One region of the Citrobacter sp. LST-B2 genome, then DNA from elsewhere that is predicted to be linked to it. Evidence: predicted binding sites of a transcription regulator. Region 1 holds the regulator's gene; the other holds the start of a gene.

Region 1 (4,212 bases):
AAGGCTGATAAAGCCAAGCTAACCGAGGATCGAATGCTGTATCTTTATGGTCACGTTGAAGTCAACGCGCTGGTGCCTGACGCTCAACTTCGCAGAATTACCACCGATAACGCGCAGATCAATCTGGTGACGCAGGATGTTACCTCTGAAGACCTCGTCACGTTATACGGAACAACATTTAACTCCAGCGGACTGAAAATGCGCGGCAACTTACGCAACAAGAACGCCGAGCTGATTGAAAAGGTTAGAACCTCCTATGAAATTCAAAACAAACAAACTCAGCCTTAATCTTGTGCTTGCCAGCTCACTTCTGGCCGCCAGCATTCCGGCGTTCGCCGTCACGGGCGATACCGAACAGCCGATCCACATCGAATCGGACCAGCAGTCTCTGGATATGCAGGGCAACGTCGTGACCTTCACCGGTAATGTCATTGTGACCCAGGGCACTATCAAAATTAACGCCGATAAAGTGGTCGTTACCCGCCCTGGCGGTGAAGAGGGTAAAGAGGTCATTGATGGCTTCGGCAACCCGGCCACGTTCTATCAAATGCAGGACAACGGTAAGCCGGTAAAAGGCCATGCGTCGAAAATGCATTATGAACTGGCGAAAGATTTTGTCGTGCTCACCGGCAATGCGTATCTGGAACAGCTCGACAGCAACATCACCGGTGACAAAATTACCTATCTGGTGAAAGAGCAGAAAATGCAGGCCTTCAGTGAGAAAGGCAAGCGTGTGACCACCGTTCTGGTTCCGTCGCAGTTGCAGGACAAAAACAAAAACCAGGCTCCGGCTCAGAAAAAGAGTAACTAATTCGTTATGGCAACATTAACTGCAAAGAATCTGGCGAAGGCCTACAAGGGCCGCCGCGTCGTGGAAGATGTCAGCCTGACCGTCAACTCGGGCGAGATTGTCGGTCTGCTTGGGCCGAACGGTGCGGGTAAAACCACCACCTTCTACATGGTCGTCGGCATTGTGCCGCGCGATGCCGGTAACATCATTATTGATGATGAAGACATCAGTCTGCTGCCGTTGCACGCCCGCGCGCGCCGCGGAATTGGCTATCTGCCGCAGGAAGCGTCGATTTTTCGCCGCCTGAGCGTGTACGATAACCTGATGGCCGTACTACAAATTCGTGACGATCTCACCAGCGAACAGCGTGAAGACCGCGCTAACGAGCTGATGGAAGAGTTCCACATTGAGCATCTGCGCGACAACATGGGTCAGTCACTCTCCGGCGGGGAACGTCGCCGTGTGGAAATCGCCCGCGCCCTCGCCGCCAACCCGAAATTTATCCTGCTGGATGAACCCTTTGCCGGCGTTGACCCCATCTCCGTTATCGATATCAAACGCATTATTGAGCATCTGCGTGACAGCGGTCTCGGCGTGTTGATTACCGACCATAACGTCCGCGAAACGCTGGCCGTGTGTGAACGTGCCTATATCGTGAGCCAGGGACACCTGATCGCGCACGGCACGCCGACAGAAATCCTGCAGGACGAACACGTGAAGCGCGTATACCTTGGGGAAGACTTCAGACTCTGATAGGGTAGAAGTTTGCGACGTCATAGCGGGAGAAAACGACTCTGAACATGAAGCAAGGTTTGCAACTCAGGCTGAGCCAACAACTGGCGATGACGCCGCAGCTACAACAGGCGATTCGTCTGTTGCAGTTGTCCACGCTGGAACTGCAGCAGGAACTCCAGCAAGCGCTGGAAAGCAATCCGTTGCTGGAACAAACCGATCTTCACGACGAAGTTGATACCCGCGAAACTCAGGACAGCGAAACGCTGGATACCGCCGACGCGCTCGAACAAAAAGAGATGCCGGAAGAGTTGCCGCTTGACGCCAGCTGGGATGAAATCTACACCGCCGGAACGCCGTCGGGCACCAGCGGCGACTACATTGACGATGAGCTCCCCGTTTACCAGGGTGAAACCACGCAGACTCTACAGGATTACCTGATGTGGCAGGTGGAACTCACCCCGTTCTCCGATACCGACCGCGCAATCGCCACGTCGATTGTAGATGCCGTTGACGATACCGGTTATCTCACCGTTTCGCTGGACGACATCCTCGACAGCATGGGCAATGATGAGGTCGGCCTTGATGAAGTCGAAGCCGTACTCAAACGTATTCAGCGGTTTGATCCCGTAGGCGTGGCGGCAAAAGATCTGCGCGATTGCTTACTGATCCAGCTCTCGCAATTCGACAAATCGACCCCCTTCCTTGAAGAAGCCCGGTTGATCATCAGCGATCATCTCGATCTGCTGGCGAACCACGACTTCCGCACTCTGATGCGCGTCACTCGTCTCAAAGAAGAGGTGCTCAAAGAGGCGGTCAATCTGATTCAGTCACTCGATCCCCGACCCGGGCAGTCGATCCAGACCGGCGAACCGGAATACGTGATCCCGGATGTGCTGGTACGCAAGCATAACGGTCACTGGACGGTTGAGCTCAACGGTGACAGCATTCCCCGCTTGCAGATCAATCAGCACTACGCCGCCATGTGCAACGGTGGGCGTAATGACGCCGACAGCCAGTACATCCGCAGTAATTTGCAGGATGCGAAGTGGTTGATTAAGAGTCTGGAAAGCCGCAATGATACCCTGCTGCGCGTCAGCCGTTGCATCGTTGAGCAGCAGCAAGCCTTCTTTGAGCAAGGCGAAGAATTTATGAAACCGATGGTGCTGGCTGACATCGCCCAGGCCGTCGAGATGCACGAATCGACCATTTCTCGTGTGACGACGCAGAAGTATCTGCACAGTCCACGCGGCATTTTTGAACTGAAGTATTTTTTCTCCAGCCATGTGAATACCGAGGGGGGTGGCGAAGCGTCCTCCACGGCGATCCGCGCACTGGTGAAGAAGTTGATTGCGGCGGAAAACCCCGCGAAGCCTTTGAGCGACAGCAAGCTAACATCGATGCTGTCGGAACAAGGCATCATGGTGGCGCGCCGCACCGTTGCGAAGTACCGAGAGTCTTTATCCATTCCGCCGTCAAACCAGCGCAAACAACTGGTTTGACCCAACCGATAAGGAAGACACTATGCAGCTCAACATCACTGGAAACAACGTCGAGATCACAGAAGCCCTGCGTGACTTTGTGAATACCAAGTTCGCCAAACTCGAACAGTATTTTGACAGGATCAATCAGGTCTATATTGTGTTGAAAGTGGAAAAGGTTACCCACATCTCGGATGCAACACTGCATGTAAACGGTGGCGAAATTCACGCCAGCGCGGAAGGTCAGGATATGTATGCGGCCATTGATGGCCTGATTGACAAGCTGGCAAGACAGCTCACCAAACACAAAGATAAATTGAAACAACACTAATTGTCCGGGCAGTTAGCGGGTGCAGGACGGCCTGTTGTGCAGAACAACAGGCCATTTGTACAGTTAGCGCTCCGAATCCGTTCCGCTGTTGTGGGACGGATTCTTAGGTGAAATTATGATAAATAACGATACGACTCTACAACTGAGTAGTGTACTTAACCAGGAATGTACGCGCAGTGCCGTTCACTGCCAGAGCAAAAAACGCGCGCTGGAAATCATCAGTGAACTGGCTGCAAAACAGCTCAGTCTACCGCCGCAGGTCGTTTTTGAAGCGATCCTGACGCGCGAAAAAATGGGCAGTACCGGCATCGGCAATGGGATCGCCATCCCGCACGGTAAGCTGGAAGAAGATACCCTGCGCGCCGTCGGCGTGTTTGTGCAACTGGAAACGCCCATCGCCTTCGATGCGATTGATAATCAACCTGTTGATCTGCTTTTTGCACTGCTGGTGCCTGCGGATCAAACCAAAACGCACCTGCATACACTATCGCTGGTGGCTAAGCGTCTGGCGGATAAAACCATCTGCCGTCGACTGCGCGCCGCACAGAGCGATGAAGAGTTGTATCAAATCATCACTGACACCGAAGGCGGTCAGGATGAAGCGTAACTCCCCTTTTTCCGTGGTGAGGAGAAACAGTACATGGTACTGATGATCGTCAGCGGTCGTTCAGGGTCAGGTAAATCTGTCGCCCTGCGCGCGCTGGAAGATATGGGCTTTTACTGCGTGGATAACCTTCCCGTCGTATTGTTACCCGATCTGGCTCGCACGCTTGCCGAACGCCAGATTTCGGCTGCCGTCAGCATTGACGTACGCAATATGCCAGAGTCGCCGGAAATTTTTGAGCAGGCGATGAACAACCTGCCCGAGGCGTTCTCGC
Region 2 (4,212 bases), 1.9 Mb from region 1:
GCCGCTAAGCGCTTTATGAAAAGAGAACAGAAATGCCAGGACGGCGGCGGCGGCAAACCAGGCCACACCGCTGATGATCAGTGAAATTGCGCTCATTTTGCCTCCCCACTCTGAGCCTGCTGAAACAAGGAGAGATCGCCGAAGTCAGTATTGAAAGTCAGCTCACGTTTCCGTTTACTGGCGCGGGCGATGTCCATGTTGTTCACCAGATGCAGAGCTTTCGTCGGACACATCCGTACGCAGGCCGGGCCTTGTTCATCGAAACTGCACAGATCGCATTTCACCGCGATGGCACGCACGCCCGGAACCCAGTCCAGCAGCGTACTGACGCGAGCCGGTGCCGGTGGCGCTGGTGGTGCTTTAGGCGTATTGGCGTTGGCCGGGATATGCAGCGGACGGCTGCCGGAAAATTCGATCGCGCCAAACGGACAGGCAATGCCGCACAGTTTGCAGCTCACGCACAGGCTTTCATTAAGCTGTACGGCGCCATCCACCCGGTTAATGGCGTTAACCGGACACACGGTGGCGCAAGGGGCATCTTCACAGTGGTGGCAAAGCTGCGGCGCAGATTCTTTTTCATTCAGCATCACTTTCAGGCGCGGCATAGACTGTAGGCCGTGCTGGCGATGCGTCTCTGAACAGGCGGCCTCGCAGGTGTGGCAGCCGATACAGAGCGTGGAGTCAGCAATTACAAAACGATTCACCAGGCATTCCTCAGGTGATAGTCATTTTTGACGAAAACATGCCGATGAAATGTCATTTTCGACACTGTTCGACACGTCTGTCCCTTAAAGCGTCGTGACAACCCATGAGACGACGTCACGACGTAAAACGCTGGGGTCAGGCCGCCGGATTTTGTCTCGCCACCAGTTGGCTCAGATTGATCGGCGACCCGCTTTCAACAGCGGCATACAGTCGGTCATAAACGCTGGCGATTTTATCGAGATAGTGTTCCAGCACCTGCTCACGCTCACGGTTGCTGACCCGCTCGTCCACTTTGCCATCAATGCTCAATTGCGCCTGTGCAATCAGTTGCTTATCTTCGCCATCTTTTGTTTCGACGTAATACTCAATGGTGTGGCTGTTGAAGCCTTCCGCCATCGTGACGGTGATGCGAAAGTGTTCGAACAGTACGAAACAGAGATCTTTATCCGGCGCGCAGCTCATCGCATGGTGCAGACGCGCTTTCGACAGGGTGATCCCCTGAACCAGCGAATTGCAGTAAATATGCCACTGGTCCTGTAGGCGACGATGCCGCTGCGCGATGTAATCGGCTTTTTCGCTTATTTCCCAAATAGTCATGTCAGGTTACCCGTTTAACAGAGATAGCCTGCCATAAGCATTTTCCATGCCAGTTTTTAACTATTTGTTTTTTCATGAATTTAATAATAAAAGACGGCTGTCGACGCCCGAATGACATGTCATTTCGTCATCATCGTCATCGACAAATGCCCCCAACTTTCAGGCTGGCATAGTTATTGCTTATCACTGCCCATCATATCGGGAGGCACTATGCACGAAATTACCCTTTGCCAGCGGGCACTGGAATTGATCGAACAACAGGCCGTCGCGCACGGCGCAAAACGGATAACTGGGGTCTGGCTCAAAATTGGCGCATTTTCTTGCGTAGAAACCAGCGCTCTCTCCTTTTGTTTTGATCTGGTATGCCGTGGCACCGTTGCGGAAGGTTGTAAACTGCACCTCGAGGAACAAGAAGCCGAATGCTGGTGTGAATCCTGTCAGCAATACGTCACCTTACTGACCCAACGCGTACGCCGTTGCCCGCAATGCAATAGCGACACGCTGCAAATCGTGGCCGATGATGGATTACAGATTCGACGAATAGAAATAGATCAGGAGTGAGCGATGTGTACAACATGCGGTTGCGCTGAAGGCAACCTTTATATAGAGGGTGATGAGCATAACCCTCATTCCGCGTTTCGCAGCGCGCCTTTTGCCCCGGCAGCTCGCCCGGCGCTGAATATTACCGGCATAAAAACGTCCGAATTCACCCCGAGCCAGACGGAAGAAGGCGATCTGCACTACGGTCACGGTGAAGCCGGCACCCACGCGCCAGGCATGAGCCAGCGGCGTATGCTGGAAGTAGAAATCGACGTGCTGGATAAAAACAACCGTCTGGCCGAGCGCAACCGCGCCCGCTTCGCCGCGCGCCAACAGTTGGTGCTCAACCTCGTCTCCAGCCCAGGATCCGGTAAAACCACTCTGCTTACCGAAACGCTGATGAAGCTGAAAGACAGCGTCCCGTGCGCCGTCATTGAAGGCGACCAGCAGACGGTCAACGACGCCGCACGCATTCGCGCCACGGGCACTCCGGCCATTCAGGTCAACACCGGCAAAGGCTGTCACCTCGATGCGCAGATGATTGCCGATGCCGCGCCGCGTCTGCCGCTGGAAGACCACGGCATTCTGTTTATCGAAAACGTCGGTAACCTCGTCTGCCCGGCGAGTTTTGATCTCGGCGAACGCCATAAAGTGGCGGTGCTTTCTGTCACCGAAGGCGAAGACAAGCCGCTGAAATACCCGCATATGTTCGCCGCCGCCTCGCTGATGCTGCTCAACAAAGTCGATCTGCTACCGTACCTGAATTTCGACGTTGAGAAGTGCATTGCCAGTGCCCGGGAAGTTAATCCGGATATCGAGATCATCCTGATTTCCGCCACCAGCGGCGAAGGAATGGATCAGTGGCTGAACTGGCTGGAGGCACAGCGATGTGCATAGGCGTTCCCGGCCAAATCCGCACTATCGAAGGTAACCTGGCGAAAGTCGACGTTTGCGGCATTCAGCGCGACGTCGATCTGACGCTGGTCGGCAGTTGTGATGAGCACGGCGAACCTCGTCTGGGCCAGTGGGTACTGGTCCACGTCGGTTTTGCCATGAGCGTGATTAACGAAGCCGAAGCGCGCGACACGCTCGATGCGCTCCAGAACATGTTTGATGTTGAGCCGGACGTCGGCGCTTTGCTGTATGGCGAGGAAAAATAATGCGTTTTGTTGACGAATACCGCGCGCCGGAACAGGTGATGCAACTGATTGAACACCTGCGTGAACGTGCCGCGCATCTGCCGTATACCGCTGAACGTCCGCTGCGCATTATGGAAGTTTGCGGCGGCCATACACACGCGATCTTCAAATTTGGTCTCGACCAGTTGCTCCCTGATAACGTGGAGTTTATCCACGGCCCGGGTTGTCCGGTCTGCGTACTGCCGATGGGACGTATCGACAGTTGCGTTGAAATTGCCAGCCATCCGGAGGTGATTTTCTGTACCTTTGGCGACGCCATGCGCGTGCCGGGGAAACAAGGTTCGCTGTTGCAGGCGAAAGCGCGCGGTGCGGACATTCGCATCGTCTACTCGCCGATGGATGCGCTCAAACTGGCGCAGGAAAACCCAACGCGTAAAGTCGTGTTTTTCGGCCTCGGCTTTGAAACGACCATGCCGACCACCGCCATTACCCTGCAACAGGCAAAACTGCGCGACGTGCAGAATTTTTACTTCTTCTGTCAGCACATCACGCTCATTCCGACCCTGCGCAGCCTGCTGGAACAGCCCGATAACGGCATCGACGCGTTTCTCGCTCCAGGTCACGTCAGTATGGTGATCGGTACCGACGCCTATCATTTTATTGCCAGTGAGTTTCATCGTCCGCTGGTGGTCGCTGGATTCGAACCCCTTGATCTACTGCAAGGCGTCGTGATGCTGGTTGAGCAGAAAATAGCGGCCCACAGCCAGGTCGAAAACCAGTATCGCCGCGTGGTGCCAGACGCCGGCAACCTGTTGGCGCAACAGGCTATTGCCGACGTATTTTGCGTCACCGGCGACAGCGAGTGGCGCGGCCTGGGGGTGATTGAATCCTCCGGCGTGCATCTGACGCCTGACTATCAGCGTTTTGATGCCGAAGCGCATTTCCGACCGGCACCTCAGCAGGTTTACGACGACCCGCGCGCCCGCTGCGGCGACGTGCTGACCGGGAAATGTAAACCGCATCAGTGCCCGTTGTTTGGCAAGACCTGTAATCCAGAGACCGCCTTCGGCGCACTGATGGTCTCTTCAGAAGGCGCATGCGCCGCCTGGTATCAGTATCGTCAGCAGGAGTGTGAAGCATGAACAGCGTACAACTCGCCCACGGTAGCGGCGGTCAGGCCATGCAGCAACTGATTAACAGTCTGTTTATGGAAGCCTTCGCTAACCCGTGG

Evidence for each region. The regulator sigma-54, encoded in region 1, starts transcription at its own class of promoters, with help from an activator protein. The targets are predictions, from matches to a motif close to GTTGGCACANNTTTCGCTNT.
Region 2: a site for sigma-54 is predicted at 1,466-1,485, ahead of hypA (hydrogenase maturation nickel metallochaperone HypA). Genes of this name have one in related genera too.

The regions. Positions count from the first base shown of each region.
Region 1 is NZ_CP192598.1:554,790-559,001, reverse strand. Features, by position in the region: gene lptC (LPS export ABC transporter periplasmic protein LptC) at 1-288, shown strand, start outside; gene lptA (lipopolysaccharide ABC transporter substrate-binding protein LptA) at 257-811, shown strand; gene lptB (LPS export ABC transporter ATP-binding protein) at 818-1,543, shown strand; gene rpoN (RNA polymerase factor sigma-54) at 1,591-3,024, shown strand; gene hpf (ribosome hibernation promoting factor) at 3,047-3,334, shown strand; gene ptsN (PTS IIA-like nitrogen regulatory protein PtsN) at 3,450-3,941, shown strand; gene rapZ (RNase adapter RapZ) at 3,975-4,212, shown strand, end outside.
Region 2 is NZ_CP192598.1:3,801,708-3,805,919, forward strand. Features, by position in the region: gene hycC (formate hydrogenlyase subunit 3) at 1-96, opposite strand, end outside; gene hycB (formate hydrogenlyase subunit HycB) at 93-704, opposite strand; gene hycA (formate hydrogenlyase regulator HycA) at 841-1,302, opposite strand; gene hypA (hydrogenase maturation nickel metallochaperone HypA) at 1,513-1,863, shown strand; gene hypB (hydrogenase nickel incorporation protein HypB) at 1,867-2,739, shown strand; gene hypC (hydrogenase 3 maturation protein HypC) at 2,730-3,002, shown strand; gene hypD (hydrogenase formation protein HypD) at 3,002-4,123, shown strand; gene hypE (hydrogenase maturation carbamoyl dehydratase HypE) at 4,120-4,212, shown strand, end outside.